3 regions of the Micromonospora sp. WMMA1976 genome follow, and region 1 is predicted to be linked to each of the others. Evidence: riboswitches for the same ligand, from Rfam matches in the RefSeq annotation. Region 1 holds a riboswitch; each other region holds the start of a gene.
What was found. A riboswitch is a leader RNA that binds a small molecule or an ion and turns the genes downstream of it on or off. The one in region 1 is predicted to bind cyclic di-AMP.
Positions count from the first base shown of each region.

Region 2: another riboswitch for cyclic di-AMP. It lies ahead of O7546_RS29320 (C40 family peptidase); the one in region 1 lies ahead of O7546_RS21285 (hypothetical protein).
Region 3: another riboswitch for cyclic di-AMP. It lies ahead of O7546_RS08220 (C39 family peptidase); the one in region 1 lies ahead of O7546_RS21285 (hypothetical protein).

Region 1 is NZ_CP114912.1:4,657,666-4,663,014, reverse strand. Features, by position in the region: gene O7546_RS21300 (hypothetical protein) at 1-266, opposite strand, end outside; gene O7546_RS21295 (STAS domain-containing protein) at 686-1,045, shown strand; gene O7546_RS21290 (SRPBCC family protein) at 1,147-1,599, shown strand; gene O7546_RS21285 (hypothetical protein) at 1,625-2,701, opposite strand; cyclic di-AMP (ydaO/yuaA leader) riboswitch at 2,706-2,836, opposite strand; gene O7546_RS21280 (cation diffusion facilitator family transporter) at 2,981-3,895, opposite strand; gene O7546_RS21275 (AAA family ATPase) at 3,987-5,349, opposite strand, start outside.
Region 2 is NZ_CP114912.1:6,338,864-6,344,212, forward strand. Features, by position in the region: gene O7546_RS29315 (peptidoglycan recognition family protein) at 1-1,587, opposite strand, end outside; cyclic di-AMP (ydaO/yuaA leader) riboswitch at 1,826-1,960, shown strand; gene O7546_RS29320 (C40 family peptidase) at 1,974-3,008, shown strand; gene dcd (dCTP deaminase) at 3,058-3,636, opposite strand; gene O7546_RS29330 (pyridoxamine 5'-phosphate oxidase family protein) at 3,715-4,260, shown strand; gene O7546_RS29335 (zinc metalloprotease) at 4,331-5,323, opposite strand.
Region 3 is NZ_CP114912.1:1,730,849-1,736,197, forward strand. Features, by position in the region: gene O7546_RS08205 (acyltransferase) at 1-1,147, shown strand, start outside; gene O7546_RS08210 (hypothetical protein) at 1,228-1,572, shown strand; gene O7546_RS08215 (hypothetical protein) at 1,705-2,469, shown strand; cyclic di-AMP (ydaO/yuaA leader) riboswitch at 2,778-2,920, shown strand; gene O7546_RS08220 (C39 family peptidase) at 3,126-3,959, shown strand; gene O7546_RS08225 (alpha/beta hydrolase) at 4,212-4,958, shown strand; gene O7546_RS08230 (CDP-glycerol glycerophosphotransferase family protein) at 4,996-5,349, opposite strand, start outside.

The DNA.
Region 1 (5,349 bases):
GCGATCAGCAGCGTCCAGGGCAGGGCGGGCCGGCGGCCGGCGAGCGCGTCGAACGCGAGGGACGCCCGGCGGCGTGCCTCGTCGGCGGCGGAACCGACCAGGTCGGTGGCGTCGTCGGCCAGGCCGGAGGAGCTGCGGCGGGCGGTCCGGGTGGCGTCGCGCACGCTGTCACCGGCGGAACCGACGGCGGAGAGCAGGTTCTGCCACGCCTGGTCGGCGACCCGCTCGGCCTTGCCCCGGCGGTCCAGCAGGTTGGATCCGAACATCGTTCTACCTCCTCGGGTGCCGAAGGCCGGCGGCCACTTCGGACTCCGGTGTCCATCCGGCGGGTTCACTGTCTCGGGCAGTGCCCCACCGGCGCACGCGGCAAACCCACGGGGTGGTGCCGGGCCGTGAGCAGCGAACGGGACGAACCACCCGAACGCGCCGGGACCGGTGCCGACGGGACGTGCGTGCGCCAGCTACCCTGGTCGGCGGATCGGCGGGCCCGCCCGGTCGCACGGTTGGCCGCGGCCCGCCGTACAGGGGAAACTGGAACCCGGAGGTCCGGATTGGGTACGCCCAGGTGTGCCCAGTTCGCGAATTGCTCATCCCGGGGGGTGGCGACCGGGCCGTTGGAGGAATACTCTCGGTCGCGGCCCGCGTACTGATGAGGCGCCCGTCATGGGCGAGTGGAGGTGCTCGCGTGAGCCTGTCGATCGTGAAGTCGGTGCGGCCGGGTGGTGTCGTCCAGATCGCGCCCCGTGGGGAGATCGACGTCGACACCGCGTACGAGGTGCGGGAAGCGATCGCCGAGGTGCTCGCGAAGGGCCGTCCCGCGCGGATCGAGCTGAACATGCGGCTCGTCACGTTCATCGACTCGGTCGGTATCAGCGCCATGGTCGCGGGTTTCCAGACCTGCGAGGTCAGCGGCGTCAAGCTCGTGGTCACCGAGCCGAGCCGGTTCGTGCACCGGCAGCTCTGGGTGACCGGCCTGCTCGGCCTGTTCGGCGCGCCCGAGCCGTGGTTCGCCGACGACACCCCCGAGGTGCTGCCCGGCGCCTGAGCGCCGTTCACACCCCCTGCGGCCAGGGGACCTTCTACCCGTTGCCAGTCCGGCGTCGGTACGGGACGATCGTCGCGACGCACGACGGCGAGGGGGCCCGCTTGCAGAGCAGCGACAGCTTCAGCTACACCGTGCAGGCCCGGTGCACCCGGGCCGAAGCGGTGGCCCTGCTGGGTGACCTGAGTCGCCAGGGTGAGCTGCATCCGCTGATCGTCCGGGTCCGGAAGCTGCCGGCCCGGCCGGGCGCGCTGGCCAGCTATGCGATCACCGACCGGCTGCAACTCGGCCCGCTGCACTTCCCGGTCACGTACCAGGCGGACGTGCTCGTCGCGGGCGAGGACGAGGTCGTCACCGTGGCGCGGCAGCAACCCGCGACGACCGTCCGCAACCACACCCGCCTGCGCGACGAGCCGGACGGCACGGTACGCATCGACGTGGAGATCACGCTCACCGCGCCGGCGCCGCTGTTCGGGTACGCGTTCCGCCAGGCCCGGGCGGCTCACCTTGGCCTGGCGGCTCGCCTCGGCGCGACCCTGGAGGGCCGGCCGGTCTGATCCGGCCGACCCTGCAGGGGCGTGCTCAGTACACCGACAGGTGCACGTGGTTGGTGTGGTCGCTGGACGGGTCGCCGTTGCCGCCGCTGTACGACTTCCACCCGCTGCTGGGCAGCCAGATCTGCTTGAACCAGATCACGTAGAGCACGGCGAGCGGGTCGGCGTTGCGCACGAAGTACGCGGCCAGGTTGTTGCCGTACGTCCGGTCACCGCCGGTGGCCACGCCGCCGAAGCCGCTCTTCTGCGCGGCGAAGTCGCAGGCCCGCCCCTTCGGATGCTCACCCGAGCCGCTCGGCCGGTGGCACGAGACGTACCTGGTGAAGCCGGCCGCCTTCGCCTGTTGCAGCGCGTGCAGCGTGCGCGGCGTGATGCAGCCGTTCGCCGGCGTCGGGTCGTTGACGCTGCACGACTCCGACGGCCAGGAGCCGTCCGAGTTGCGCGGCGCCGGCTTCGCGTTCTTGCTGGAGGTGCCCTGGACGCTGCCGCCGCCGCTGCTGCTGCGCGACGCGCGGTCGTTCGCCACCTCCAGGGCGCGCTCGGCCTGTTCCTTGCGCTTGGCCATCACCGTCACCTGCTTGCGCTGCTCGAGGATCTCCCCGTCGAGCTGGGCGCGGGTGCGGGTGGCCTCGTCGCGGGTGGCGATCAGGTCGCGCAGCGTGCGGTCCTCGTGCGCGGCGACCTGTTCCAGGGCGGCGGCCCGGTCCATGAAGCCCTCCGGGCTGCTGCTGCCGAGCAGCGCCCCGGCGGTGCCCAGGCGGCCGTTGCGGTACGCCACGACGGCGATCTCGCCGACCTTGGCGTCGCGGACGGCAAGCTCGGCGCCGACCGTCTTGAGCTGGTCGTTGAGCTGTTTCTGGCGGGTCACCGACCGGTTCAGCGCGGCCTTCGCCTCCAGCCAGCCCTTGCTGGCCGCGTCGAGCTGGGCGCGCAGTTCCGGCGTGCCGCCCTCGTCGTTGCCGCCGGGCGCGGCAGCGAGCAGGCCGGTCGCCGGCGCCGCGGAGGCGGGGGAGACCGGAACGGTCGCGACGCCGAGGGTCAGCGTCGCGACGAGCAGGGCCGCCAACCGGGCGGCCGTCCGTCGTACAGGTGCCACTGGGGGCATTCACACGTCCTTCCGTCAACGCCGACCGGGTTAGCTGACGGGTTCGGGACGGAAGATCCCTACCGCTGACGCGGATGCACCCCACGTACGTGGTTCCCCGGCTCGTCCCTGCGGACGATTAGGCGACGGCCGCCCCACCGGGGCCGGGTGGCGTCCGCGGGTGCGGCCGCGACCGAGACTACCGGCGCTGCCCGGGCGCGGCTCCGTCGAGCAACGCCACTAGGCGGGGCAAAACCGGCATAAGACTACATTAGTCCCAGTGATTTAAGTGTGTCCTAATCACCACTCGGTCTTGCCGCACACTCCGGCCGACGCTCCGGGTTCGACCTGCAACGTGGCGTGATCGATGGAGAAGTCCTCGTGCAGGGCGGCCCGCGCGGCGGCCAGCACCCCGGCCGGGTCCGCGCCCGGGTCGGTGGTCAGGTGCGCCGAGGCCACCTCCATGCCCGAGGTGAGGGTCCAGACGTGCAGGTCGTGCACCTCGGCCACGCCCGGTACGGCGGCCAGCCGGTCGTGCACGGCGGTGACCTGGAGGTGCTCCGGCGCGGCCTGCACCAGGATGCGCAGCGCGGCCCGGCCGAGCCGCCAGGTGCGCGGCAGGATGAACACGCCGATGCCGACGGCGACGAGTGGGTCGGCCCACCACCAGTCGGTGACCGCGATGACCAGCGCGGCGGCGATCACGCCGAGCGAGCCGAGCAGGTCGCCGAGCACCTCCAGGTACGCCCCGCGCAGGTTGATGCTCTCCTTCGACCCGGCGCGCAGCAGCGCGAACGCGACGATGTTGGCGAGCAGGCCGAGTACCGCCACCACGAGCATCGGTCCGGCCAGCACCTCCGGCGGCTCGCCGAACCGGCGTACCGCCTCGACCAGGACGTAGATGGCGACGGCACCGAGCAGGACGGCGTTGGCGAGGGCGGCGAGCACCTCCAGCCGGTAGAGCCCGAACGTGCGCTGCGGGTCGGTGCCGGCCCGGCGGGTGGCGGTGATCGCCGCGAGGGCCATGCCGATGCCGAGGACGTCGGTGAACATGTGCCCGGCGTCGGAGAGCAGCGCCAGCGAGCCGGTGGTGAAGGCGGCCACCGCCTCGACCACCATCAGGGCGGCGAGCAGCGCGAACGCGGCCCAGAGGCGGCCTGCGTGGCGGTGTGCCGCATTGGCCACCGCGCCGCTGTGGTCATGACCTGCGCCCACGCCAACACCCTCCCTGCCGCGTACCGGCCCGGCCCAATGTATGTTCACATCGCTATGTATGCAAGTGAACTGTGGGTGGCGGCGGGGCCGGTCACCCCACCGGGTCGAGCGTGGTGAGGCGCTGCGTCGCCCGGGACAGCGCCACGTAGAGCGTGCGGACGCCCGAGCCGGGGTCGGCCCGGATCTCGCCCGGCGCCACCAGCACCACGCCGTCGTACTCCATGCCCTTGGCCTGGAGGCTGGTGACGACCTGGAGCCGGCCCGCGCCGAGCGCGCCCAGCCAGCCGGCCACCTCGTCCCGGCGCGGCACCGGCGTGATCACGCCGACGGTGCCCTCCACCTGCGCGAGCAGCGCCTCGGCCGCCTCGACGGTGGCCGCCGGCAGGTCGGCGGCGGGCACTGTGCGCTCGACCGGCGGCACGCCCGTGGACCGCACCGCGTCGGGCAGCGGCAGGTCCGGGTAGAGGCGGCGGATCTCCGCCGCCGCCACCGCGAAGATCTCCGCCGAGTTGCGGTAGTTGGTGGTCAGCTCGTAGCGGTGCCGCTTACGCCGGCCCAGCGCCTGGTCACGGGCCCGCTCCAGCTCCTGCGGGTCGCCGGTCCAGGCGGTCTGCGCCGGGTCACCGACCACCGTCCAGGACGCCAGCCGGCCGCGCCGGCCGATCATCCGCCACTGCATCGGCGAGACGTCCTGCGACTCGTCCACCACCACGTGCGCGTAGTCGCGGTAGTCGGCCGGACGCTCCCGCGCCGCCGCGCGGGCGGCGCGCTGCCGGTCGGCGTACGTGCTCAGCTCGCGCACGCCACCGGCGAGCTGGTACGGGTCGCGCTTGGGCCGGGCCCGCTGCACCGGCTTGCCGAGCAACGCGTCCAGCTCGTCCAGCAGCGCGATGTCGGCCACCGTCAGCCCCTCGGTCGCAAGCGTCCGGTACGCGTCGCCGAGCAGCCGGATCTCCGCCGAGGAGAGGATCCCCCCGGCGTAGCGGCGCAGCCGGTCCGGGCGGGCCAGCCAGTCCAGCACGTGCCGCGGGTGCAGCCGGGGCCACCACGCCTTGAGGAACTCGCGGAACTCGGGCCGCCCGATGATCTCGTCCTCGAATGCGGGCTGCTCCGGCAGGCGTCCCACCCGCAGCGTGCGGGCCTGCGCGTAGAGCGCGGCGAGCACCGCGTCGAACGCCGCCCGGCGTACCTCGTTGCGGCGCGCCCCACGGCCCAGCGTCCGCTCCCGGATCGCGTCCAGCGCGGGACGTTCCAGGCGCAGCAACTCGCCCCGGTACAGCAGGCGCAGCTCGGCCGGGGAGTCCGGCACCGCGTCGCGGACCGCGCGTTCCAGCACCCGGCGCATCCGCAGCGATCCCTTCACCGCCGCCACGTCCGGCGGGTCGGTGCGGGACGCGGACAGGCCGGGGAACAGCGAGCCGAGCGAGTGCAGCGTGGCGGTCTCCTCGCCGAGC
Region 2 (5,349 bases), 1.7 Mb from region 1:
GGAGGCGCGGGCGCCGTGGTCGGAGATGTACATGGTGTCCGGCGTACCGTCCGGGCGCAGCCCGAGGTCGTTGACGAGCGGGGCGTCCGGGCTCGGCGCGGTCCGCAGGATCACTGCGGAGGAGCCGCGCGACGGGCACGGCTCGGCCGGCGGCCGGGGCGTCGGGACACCGGGCGGCTGCTGGTTGCAGCCGGTGAACGCCGGCCGGTTGGTGGCGAAGTCCGGGTCGATGGTGACCAGGCCGGTACGGGGCGTGCCGGTGCTGCGGAACGGCGCCTTCATCAGGTCGAAGTAGTGCGACCAGTCCCAGTACGGTCCCGGGTCCCAGTGCATGCCGCCCACGTTGGCGGCGGTGATGCCGGGCACGTTGTCGTGGCCGATGATGTGCTGCCGGTCCATCGGGATGCCGAGCTTGAGCGCCAGGTGCCGCACCAGCTTGGCGGAGGTGCGGTACATCGCCTCGGTGTACCAGGTGCCCTGACCGGCGAAGCCCTCGTGCTCCAGGCCGATGGACTTGGCGTTGACGTACCAGTTGCCGGCGTGCCAGCCCACGTCCTTGGTCTTGATGTGCTGGGCGATGTAGCCGTCCACCGAGCGCAGCGTGTAGTGCCAGCCCAGGTAGTCGGCCCGCTTCACCAGGTCGACGCTCGGGCCGAAGTAGCCCTCGGTGTCGTGGATGACGATGTACTCGATCTTCTGCTGCTTCGGCCGGTCGCCCAGGTCGTGGTTGCCGTAGTCGCCCGGGTCGTCGCTGAGCTGCTCGTACGGCGCGGGGATCCACTCGCAGGCCAGCCGTACCGGGCACTCCAGCCCGTCCGGCCGCTCGGCGTTGCGCAGGCCGAGGCGGGCCAGCCGGGAGCGGTCCGGCTGCGCGGCGGTGGCGGCGAGCGTGACCCGCTGGCCGTCGTCGGTGGTGCGGCTGGCGCCCTGGCCGAGCTGGTCGTAGACCTCGTCGGCGAAGGCCGCCGCGGCGTCCGAGGTGTCCGCGCCGGAGTACCGGGCCACCGCGCCGTACCAGGCCGCCGGGTCGGTGCCGGCGCCGACCGGCCCACCCAGAGCCTTCTGGTACGACGCCAGCAGCGCCGCGCCACCGCGGATGTTCGCGGCCGGGTCGGTGCGCAGCGTGCCCGCGTCGAGCCCGGTGAGCGCGGCGGCGGCGTCGAGCGTCTGGAGCGAGGCGGGCGGCAGCGGGGTCTCCCGCTCCGGCGCGGCGGCGGTGGCCGGGTCGAGCTTCAGCGGCCGGGAGTCGTCGCCGCGCGGGTCCTCGTCCTCGTCGACGTGGGCGCTGCCCGGCATGGCGAGGATGTGCGCGGCGTCGGTCAGGTGCATCGGGCCGTAGCCGCCGCTCGTGCTCGGCTGCCCGGGGTGGGTGTCCCAGCGGGACTCCAGATAGGAGACACCGAGCAGCACGTTCTGCGGCACGCCGTACTCGGCCGCCGCGGCGGCGTATTGTTGTTGCCTGTCGCTCGCGGGCGCGGACGTGTCCGGCGCGGCGGTCACCGGGCCGGTCGTCGCCAGCGCGGTGGCTGTCGCCACTGCGGCGGCGAGCAGTATCCGTCTGCCCGACGGCGGGGCGGAGAGGTGCATCGAACCTCCTGGACAGGGATGGGTGTCACTGCGTCTCCACCCTCACTCCGCACACCCGCGGGGGTCAATACCTTTCCAGCGAGTAATCAGCCTTGAAAGAAAATTTCACCTCCGCTCCGGGTGTGGCCCTTCATCGCGTACGGAGTGTCACGTCGCTGGAAGTTGCGGATCGATAACGGTGGTCCCTACTCTGGTGAATCGTCGGCCGCACGTCTCACCGTCCAACCCGGTCGGTGACGGTCCGACACCGCCGAGTCGCCTCCGGGCGAGCCGGGGAACCAGGTACCTGGGGTGAATCCGCAGCGATGCGGTAGGGCGGCTCCCTTCCCGCCCGAATCCGTCAGCTAACCCGGTAGGCGGTACGGAAGAAGGAGTACGGACGCCCGGTGGCACTCCATGCCCCGCGGCCGTCGTCGAACCGGTCCACCGACCGGTCCAGCGTCGCGCCGCGTTCCCGCTGGTCCCGCTTCACCACCGCCCTCGCCGCGCTGGTCGGCACCGCAGTCGTTCTGACCGGCGGCGCCACTGCGGCACACGCCGAACCCTCGGTCGCCGAGATTGAGGCCCAGATCGACCGCGACTGGAACAAGCTCGAACCGGTCATCGAACAGGTCAACGCCGTACGCGAGCAGCTCGCCGCGCGGCGCAAGCAGGCCGACGCGCTCGGCCGGCAGATCGCACCCCTCCAGGCCCGGGTGGACGCCGCGCTCGGTCAGGTCGGCGGACTCGCCGCCGACGCCTACAAGGGCGACAACCTCTCCACAGTGAACGCGCTGCTGGGCAGCCGCTCACCCGGTGACCTGGTCACCGGCCTGGAACTGCTGGACCGCTTCGCGCACCGCCAGCACGAGCAGGTGCGCTCCGTCGCCGCGCTGCGCGACGAACTGGCGGCGAAGAAGAAGCCGCTGGACGAGATGATCGCCGGGCTGGCCCGTACCGAGGCCCAGCTCGCGGCGAAGAAGAAGCAGATCGACGCCGAGATCGCCAAGCTGGAGAAGCTGCGGCTCAAGGTGTACGGCAAGGGCGGCGGCGGCCCGCTGCGCCCGGCGCCGTGCCCGGCCGGCTACCCCGGCGGCCCGGCCGGGGCGGCGGTCAAGTTCGCCTGCGCCCAGATCGGCAAGATCTATGTCTGGGGCGCGGCCGGGCCCGACCACTTCGACTGCTCGGGCCTCACCTTGGCGGCCTGGGCCAAGGGCGGGGTCTCGCTGCCGCACAACGCGCGCCAGCAGCACGGCGTGACGAAGCGGATCAGCCGCGCCGAGCTGCGCGCCGGTGACCTCGTCTTCTACTACAGCGACCTGCACCACGTGGCGATGTACGTGGGCGACGGCTGGGTGGTGCACGCCTCCCAGTCCGGCAAGCCCATCACCATGAAGCGGGTCGACGACGGCGACATCAACAGCTACGGCCGTCCCGGCTGAGGTCGTGGCCCGGGGCTCCGCCGGTGACGGCGGGGCCCCGGCCGTGCCGTCAGCGCGTCGGCCAGGTGCGCCAGCTCTGCCAGGACCGGCTCGGCGTCGGACCGCGCTGCCCCTGGTAACGCGAGCCGTAGACGGCCGAGCCGTACGGGTGCTCGGCCGGCGAGGAGAGCCGGAAGATGCAGAGCTGGCCGATCTTCATGCCCGGCCAGAGCGTGATCGGCAGGTTCGCCACGTTCGACAGCTCCAGCGTGACGTGACCGGAGAAGCCGGGGTCGATGAAACCGGCTGTCGAGTGGGTCAGCAGCCCCAGCCGCCCCAGGCTCGACTTGCCCTCCAGCCGGCCCGCGAGCTGGTCGCCCAGCGAGATCACCTCGAGCGTGGAGGCGAGCACGAACTCGCCCGGGTGCAGCACGAACGGCTGGCCCTCGGGCACCTCCACCATCGAGGTCAGGTCGTCCTGCTGGACCGACGGGTCGATGTGCGTGTAGAGGTGGTTGTTGAAGACCCGGAACAGCCGGTCCAGGCGTACGTCGATGCTCGACGGCTGCACCAGCGTGGGCTCGAAGGGCTCCAGCGCGAGCGTGCCGGCCTTGATCTCGGAGATCAGGTCGCGGTCGGAGAGCAGCATCGGAACACCATAGCGACCGGTACGGGTGACCTGCGTGTCGCACTACATCTTCGTACACGTGTTCGATAGAGTGTCCACATGGCTTCCTGGTCCGAATTCGCCGCCGACGAGCCCCGCCTCGCCGACGAGATCCGCCTCCTGATGCAGCAGTACGGGCCGGGCTTCGGCTACCTCGCCACGGTCCGCGCCGACGGTGGCCCCCGCGTCCACCCGGTCTCCCCGGTGATCACCGCCGACGGTCTCTGGTGTTTCGTCATCGACTCGCCGAAGCGGCGCGACCTCGAACGCGACGGCCGCTACGCGCTGCACTCGTTCCCGCCGGAGGAGAGCGACGACGAGGCGTACATCGCGGGGCGCGCGCGGCCGGTGACCGACCCGGCCACCGTGACGCGGCTGGCCCGGATCGCCCGCGCGTCGCCGCAGGGCGACTGGCGGCTGTTCGAGTTCACCGTCGAGGTGGCGATGCTGACCCGGCGCGACCCGGTGGCCCAGCCCGGCGCCGCCCCGCCGCAGGTGCGGGTCTGGCTCGACCCGCGCGGAGCCGAACCGGCCCGGCGGGAGCGGGTGGCCGCCGAGGGTCGGCGCGGGCGGCACGGCTTCGACACCCGCCGCCCGGCCGCCTGACCCCGACCCCGAAACGACCGGTGCCGGCCCCGTCCGAGGACAGGGCCGGCACCGGTACGTGGTACGACGGTCAGGCTGCGCGGTAGGCGTTCCACGCGGTGAGCATGCGGCTCGCCTGACCGGCGGTGAACTGGTACATGCAGGAGTCGTACGTGTAGTCCATGAAGTTGGTGATCGGGTCCTTGCCGGCGGTCGAGCAGGTGTCGCGGCCGGTCGGGCACTGGTACGCCGGGGACGCCTCGGCCGGGGTGTCGGAGACGCTGTCGCCCGAGCCGGAGCAGCCGCCCTGGAAGGTGTGGTAGAGGTTCAGCCAGTGGCCGACCTCGTGGGTGCCGGTGTCACCCTGGTTGTAGTTGGTCGCGGTGCCGCCGGGCAGCGACTCGTTGAGCACGACCACGCCGTCCATCTTGTCCAGCGTCCGCTTCGGGAACGTCGCCCAGCCCAGCAGGCTGTCGCTCAGCTCGCCGAGGTAGATGTTCAGCGTGTTCTTGCCGCCCTCACGCAGCGAGGTCTTCATCGAGCGCTCGGCGGAGGAGCCCTGCACGATCGGGTACCACGACGGGTTGGTCACCCGGTTGATCTTCGTGAGCTGGAACCCGAACGCGGTGGCGGCACCGCCGGTCGAGCCCGCGTACGCCTGGTTCAGCACGGTGATCTGCTGGTTGATCATCGAGTCGGTGATGTTGCCGCCGGCCCGGGTGCTGTTCTCCTGGATGACGTGTACGACGACCGGGATCGTCACGGTGGCCAGCGGAGCGACGGCGCCGGTCCGGAAGCCGGCCCGCTCGCGCTGCGCGGCGGCGAGGTCGGCCTCACGGTCACGGACCTGCTTGGCGGTCAGGTGGTTGGGGTCCAGCTTGGCGTTGCCGCCCTTCGCGACGCGAGCGTTCGCGTGCTCGTCGGCGTGGGCGTCGGCCGGTTCGGCGCAGACGCCGTCCGGGGCGGCCGAGAAGGCCGAAGCAGCGGGGACGACGCCGACGGCGGCGGTGCTGAGCAGCAGCGCGAGGGTCGACGTCGCGACACCGGCGGTACGCCGGGTCAGCAGGTTGGGACGGAGTCCCATGGGCCCACCTCTTTCTGACGGCGTGG
Region 3 (5,349 bases), 2.9 Mb from region 1:
GCTGCTGGTCTTCGGCTTCCACGCCGGGACGATGGGGATCGTCGCCGAGCCGCACCTGAAGCCCCTGGTCGACAAGGCGTTCAGTCTGGGCCTGTCCGGCGTCGAGTTCTTCTTCATCCTCAGCGGGTTCGTGCTGGTCTGGTCGTACCGGGACGGGGAGCGCGCGTGGACGTTCCTGCGCCGCCGGTTCGCCAAGATCTACCCGAACCACGTGGTGACGTTCGTCGCCGCGCTGGCGGTAGCGGCCTGGTTCGCCGACCCGGTCGTGCCGTGGGCCGCGATCGCCAACTTCTTCCTGGTCCAGGCGTGGATCCCGCTGGGCGGCTACTTCTACAGCATCAACAACGTGAGCTGGTCGCTCTCCTGCGAGCTGGCCTTCTACCTGTGCCTGCCGCTGGTGGTGCCGTGGCTGCGCCGGGCCCGTACCGGGGTGCTGCGGACCGTACTGGTCGCGGCGCCGCTGCTCATCCTGGCGCTGTGGCCCGGCCAGCAGCTCGTCCCGGAGGAGCAGCGGTGGTGGTTCACCCAGATCTTCCCGGTGACCCGGTCGCTGGAGTTCTGGATGGGCGTGGCCGCCGCCGAGCTGATGCGCCGGCACCGCTGGCGTGGCCCGAACCTCGCCGTCGCCACCGGCATCTTCGTCACCACCTGGGTGGTCGCCGCGCTGTGGATCCCGGCCGAGTTCTGGGCGGCGCTGCTCGCTGTCGCGTACCTCCTGGTCATCGCCGCCGCGGCGGACGCCGACGTGCGCGGCCGGCCCACCCCCTGGCGGTCCCGGGCGATGGTCTGGCTCGGCGAGGTGTCGTTCGCCTTCTACCTGGTGCACGTGCTGGTCATGGTCACCGTGCTGCGGCTGACCGGGCACTGGGGGACCGGCCTGCCCGGCTGGCGCGGCCCGCTCGCGGTGCTGGGCTTCCTGGTGATCACGCTCGCGCTGGCCGCCGCGCTGCACCGCTGGGTGGAGACACCGATGATGCGCCTGCTCGGCCCGTCCCGCCGGGCCCGCGCGGCGTCGCCCGCACCGGCCGTGCCGGCTCCGCGCACGCCCGCCGAGGCCGCCACCGGGCCCGCCTCCGACGGGGGCGCGGCGTCCGTCACCGGTCCGGCCGAGGACATCGAGTACGCCGGGCGGCGTCGCCCGCACTGACACGCGCACACGTCGGCCGGTCGATCCGCGACACGCCGTACGGCGGTGCGTTCGTGGGGGTTCGGCGGTAATTTGTACCCGTGCTTCCGATCGCGCTCACCTGCCCCGTGTGGTGGGTGGCGCGCTGGACCGCCCGGATGCTCGCCAGTCTCGCCGTGGTCGTCGCCTGTTCGTTCGGCGCCGCCACGCTGCCGGCCGGTGTCGCCGCTGCCGCCCCGGCCCCGGCGGTCGCCGTCTCGGCGTACCCGGTCACGGGCACCTCGACCGCCGTGCGGCCGGAGGTCGACCGCGTGGCCGAGCGGCAGGCCCTCCCCGCCGGGGTGCCGGCGCCCGCGCCCCGGGCAGCCGCCCCGGCCGCACCGCAGCCGGTCCCGGCCGGACGGGCCGCCGCACCGGCCGGCCCGCGGGCCCCGCCCGCCCGCTGACCCGCTCACGGGCCGCGCCCGTCCTCCGCACCCACTCGCACGTCATCCCCGCACCCGCCCCGGCGGCCACCGGCCCGCCCCGGCGAGGTCGTGCGGGTCCTCCCGCCAGGTCCTTCCCGTGAGGTGCCGACCATGTCCCAGACCGCTCTGTACCACTTCCTCACCTCCGTGCCCGAGGCCGCCGCCATCTGGTCCTTCCTGCTGCTGCTCGCCCTCGGCCTGCTCGCCGCGCTCGTCGCCCGGCCCGAACGCGACCCCGCGCCGGAGGCCGCCCCCGAACCGGCCGACGCCGACGCCGCCCGCCGTGACGACCTGGTCCGGTACGCCGAGGAGGTGGCGGTGGCCGCCGCCGGAGCCGCCCAGACGGCCCGTCGCCGCCGGGAGCGGTGGCTGGCCGCGCAGGACGAGGCGGACCGGGCCTGGACCGCGTACGACGAGGCGGACGCCGCCGCCCGCCGCCTCGCCGGTGCCGCCGCGCTGCCCGCCCCGCGCACGCCGCGCACCCCGGCCGAGTACGCGGCCCGGGAGCGCTGGCTGCACCACGCCGCCATGACGGCGCACTGGCGGGGCGACCTGACCGCCCGTCAGCTCGCCGACGTGCTGGCCCGCCGCAACGGATGGGATCCCCGCCGGCACCCGGCCGAGCAGGAGATCCTGCTGGCCCGCACCGTCCGGGACGGGCGCCGGGCCGGATGGGAGAGCGCCGCCGCGCGGGAGCGGACGGCCTGGCGGGACGCGGAACTGGCCGCCGAGGCCGCCCGGACGCTCGCCGCCGAGGCGTACGCGGCCACCGCCGCGCTGCGGCCCGCCCCGGCGTACCGGAGCGCGACGGCGAGCGCCGTGCCGGTGGCCGCGACGGTCCGCAACGCCCGCTGGCGCCCGGCCCGGGTCGGCTGAGACGACCGTCTCGACCGAATCGTTACCCGGAATATGGTGAGCCCGGTCACCCGGGCCGCCGAAACGGGCGCCGGGCGCAGAACGGGTCATCGAGTCCCGCGATTGCCGGTCGGGTGCTCGCCGTCTGTCCGCTTTCCGCCGCCGGGCGCCGTCGAAACTGCTTGTCCCATTGAGCGAAGTCAGTAACCGGGTGTTCCGAAATCCGTTACCGCGGATCACGTTTACGCAGGTGGGAGCGCTTGGCATGGGACATACCCACCGGTAGTGTCGGCGCGTCCGATGCGGTAATCGATCGCCGACGGCGACGCCGCACCGACCCGCCTAATCGTGTTCCACGAACCGGGGACCCATGAGCACCATCGGGGTGAATCCGCGGGCCCACGGCCCGCGGTAGGGCGTACTTCCCGCCCGAATCCGTCAGCTAACCCGGTCGGCGGCCACGGAAGGAGCAACCCCTCTTGCCCACCCCTCGATCGTCCCCCCGCCTCCACGGCGAAGCGGTGCCCGCGCGCGCCTGACGCGCGACCGGCAACCGCCCCCTGGGCGCCCGGCATCACGGGCGTTCCCGATCCCCCGGCCATCCGGCCCCGCCAGCACGTGTGAGTTCCTCCGCGTGCCGGGCCGGCGTGCGCCGCTCACGCCCCGTGGAGGATTTCGTGAAGCACCACCTGAAGCGTCAGCTGCGACGGATCGTCACCGAACGCCCGTACCAGATCATCGCCGGATCGGCCGCCGCGCTCGTGCTGGCCGCCGGTGCCGGAACCGTCGCCACCGCCGGTGACGACGCCCCGGTCCAGGAGAACACCGCCGCGGTCGCCGACCTCGGCTCCGCCCGTCTCGGCGAGCAGCCCGCCAGCCGCGGCGAGGCCCGCATCGCCGTACCGCCCAGCGCCTCCGCCGCGCCCAGCGCGTCGCCGAGCGCCTCCCCGTCCGCGAAGGCCACGGCGGACCCGGACACCACGCCCAAGGCCAAGCCGAAGCCGCCGTCGAGCAAGTCGCTCGACTACGACTACCAGGCGCAGATCAACTACTTCTACTGCGGCCCGGCCGCCGTGCGCAACGCGCTCAGCGCCGCCGGCATCGAGCGCAGCCAGGACGCGCTCGCCGGTCCTCTCGGCACCACCGAGATGGGCACCAACTCCGCCGAGGACACCACCCGGGTGCTCAACCAGCAGGTCAAGGGCAACCCGTACCGGACCCGCATGATTCCCGGCTCGGCCACCCCGGCCCAGATGGACCGCCTCCAGGCCGACGTGGTCGAGGCGATCAGCAACGGCCGCGGGGTCGTCGCGAACGTCGCCGGTACGGCCACCGACACCAACGGCGGCTGGCACTCGTTCCCGGGCGGCCACTACGTCGCCGTGGTCGGCTACAAGGACGACGGCCGGACCGTGCGGATCGCCGACTCGGCCGACCCGTCGCTGCCGTCGTACTGGGTCACCACGATCGACCTGGCGCACTGGATCGCCAGCCGCGGCTACTCCGCCTGACCGTCCCGCACACCCGAAGGCCGGCACCCCACCCGGGGCGCCGGCCTTCCTCGTCCCGCCCCCGCCCTCACGCCGTCTTGGCGCGCCGATCTTGGACTTGTGGCACCCAGTATGCCCGGCTCGCCCGCTATGGAAGGTGCCACAACTCCAAGATCGAGGGTGAGGGCGGCGTGTGGGCGGCCGGAGCCGCAGCGAGGGGGTCGGCGGGGTTCGGTCTCGCGTGTCCGGGGCGGGCGGTGGCAGACTGCGCCAATGGGCGATGCGACGGGGAAGCGGCACCTGATTCTCCTGCACGGCATGGGTGCCACCGGCGAGGTGTGGCTGCCCTGGGCGCCGCTGCTGGAACGCCGCTGGCCCGGCCGCTGGCTCGCCCCCGACCTGGCCGGTCACGGCTGGTCACCGCCGCTGCCCGGCTACTCGTTCGAGGCGCTGGCCCAGCGCGTGGTGGACGGGCTCGGGCCGGTGCGGCTCGGCCCCGACGACCGGCTGGTGCTGCTCGGGCACTCGCTCGGCGGGGTGGTGGCGCTGGCGCTCGCGGCCCGGCAGCGCGGGCTCCCGGTCGACGCGGTGGTCGGGCTCGGCATCAAGGCGGTCTGGTCGCCGGCCGAGCTGGCGAAGTCGGCGGAACTGGCCGCCCGGCCGGTCACCTGGTTCGCCACCCGGGACGAGGCGGCCCGGCGCTACCTGCGGGTATCAGGGCTCGCCGGGCTGTTCGCCCCGGACCACCCGGTGGTGGACGCGGGATTGCGGCGGGAGGACGGCCGCTGGCGGCTCGCGATGGACCCGGCCGCGTTCGCGGTCGGGGAGCCCCGGCTGCCGGTGCTGCTGGCGGCCACCGGTGTACCGGTGCTGCTGGCCCGCGGCGAGGCGGATCCGATGGTGACCGACGCGCAGCTCAAGGAGCTGGGCGTGCCGGTGGCGACGCTGCCGGGACTGGGCCACAACGCGCACGTCGAGGACCCGGAGGCGGTGCTCGCCCTGCTCGACCCGTACCTCTGAACGGGCGAGCCGGCCCGCGACGGGCCGGCTCGCGCTTCTAGCGGGCCGCGCGCGGCCCCGGGACCGCCCAGTCGGGTTCCAGTTGCCGGCGGGCGGCGGAGAGGAACGCCTCGGCGTAGGCGTCGGCGGGGAAGTCGCCCAGGTAGCGGGTACGCGCCGCCCAGCGCTGTGCCGCCTTCGGGTCGGCGTCCAGCAGGTCGGTGAGCACCTCGTCCACGTTTGACATGTCGCGCCGCAGCACGTAGCCGGACGCCGCGAGCGGGAACCGCTCGACGAAGTGCTCGCCGTCGGCGCCGGTGTCGGTGACCGCGTACGGCTTGCCGGAGTAGAGCCAGTCGGAGATGACCCCGGAGACGTCGGAGACCAGCGCGTCGGCGCGGTTGACGCACTC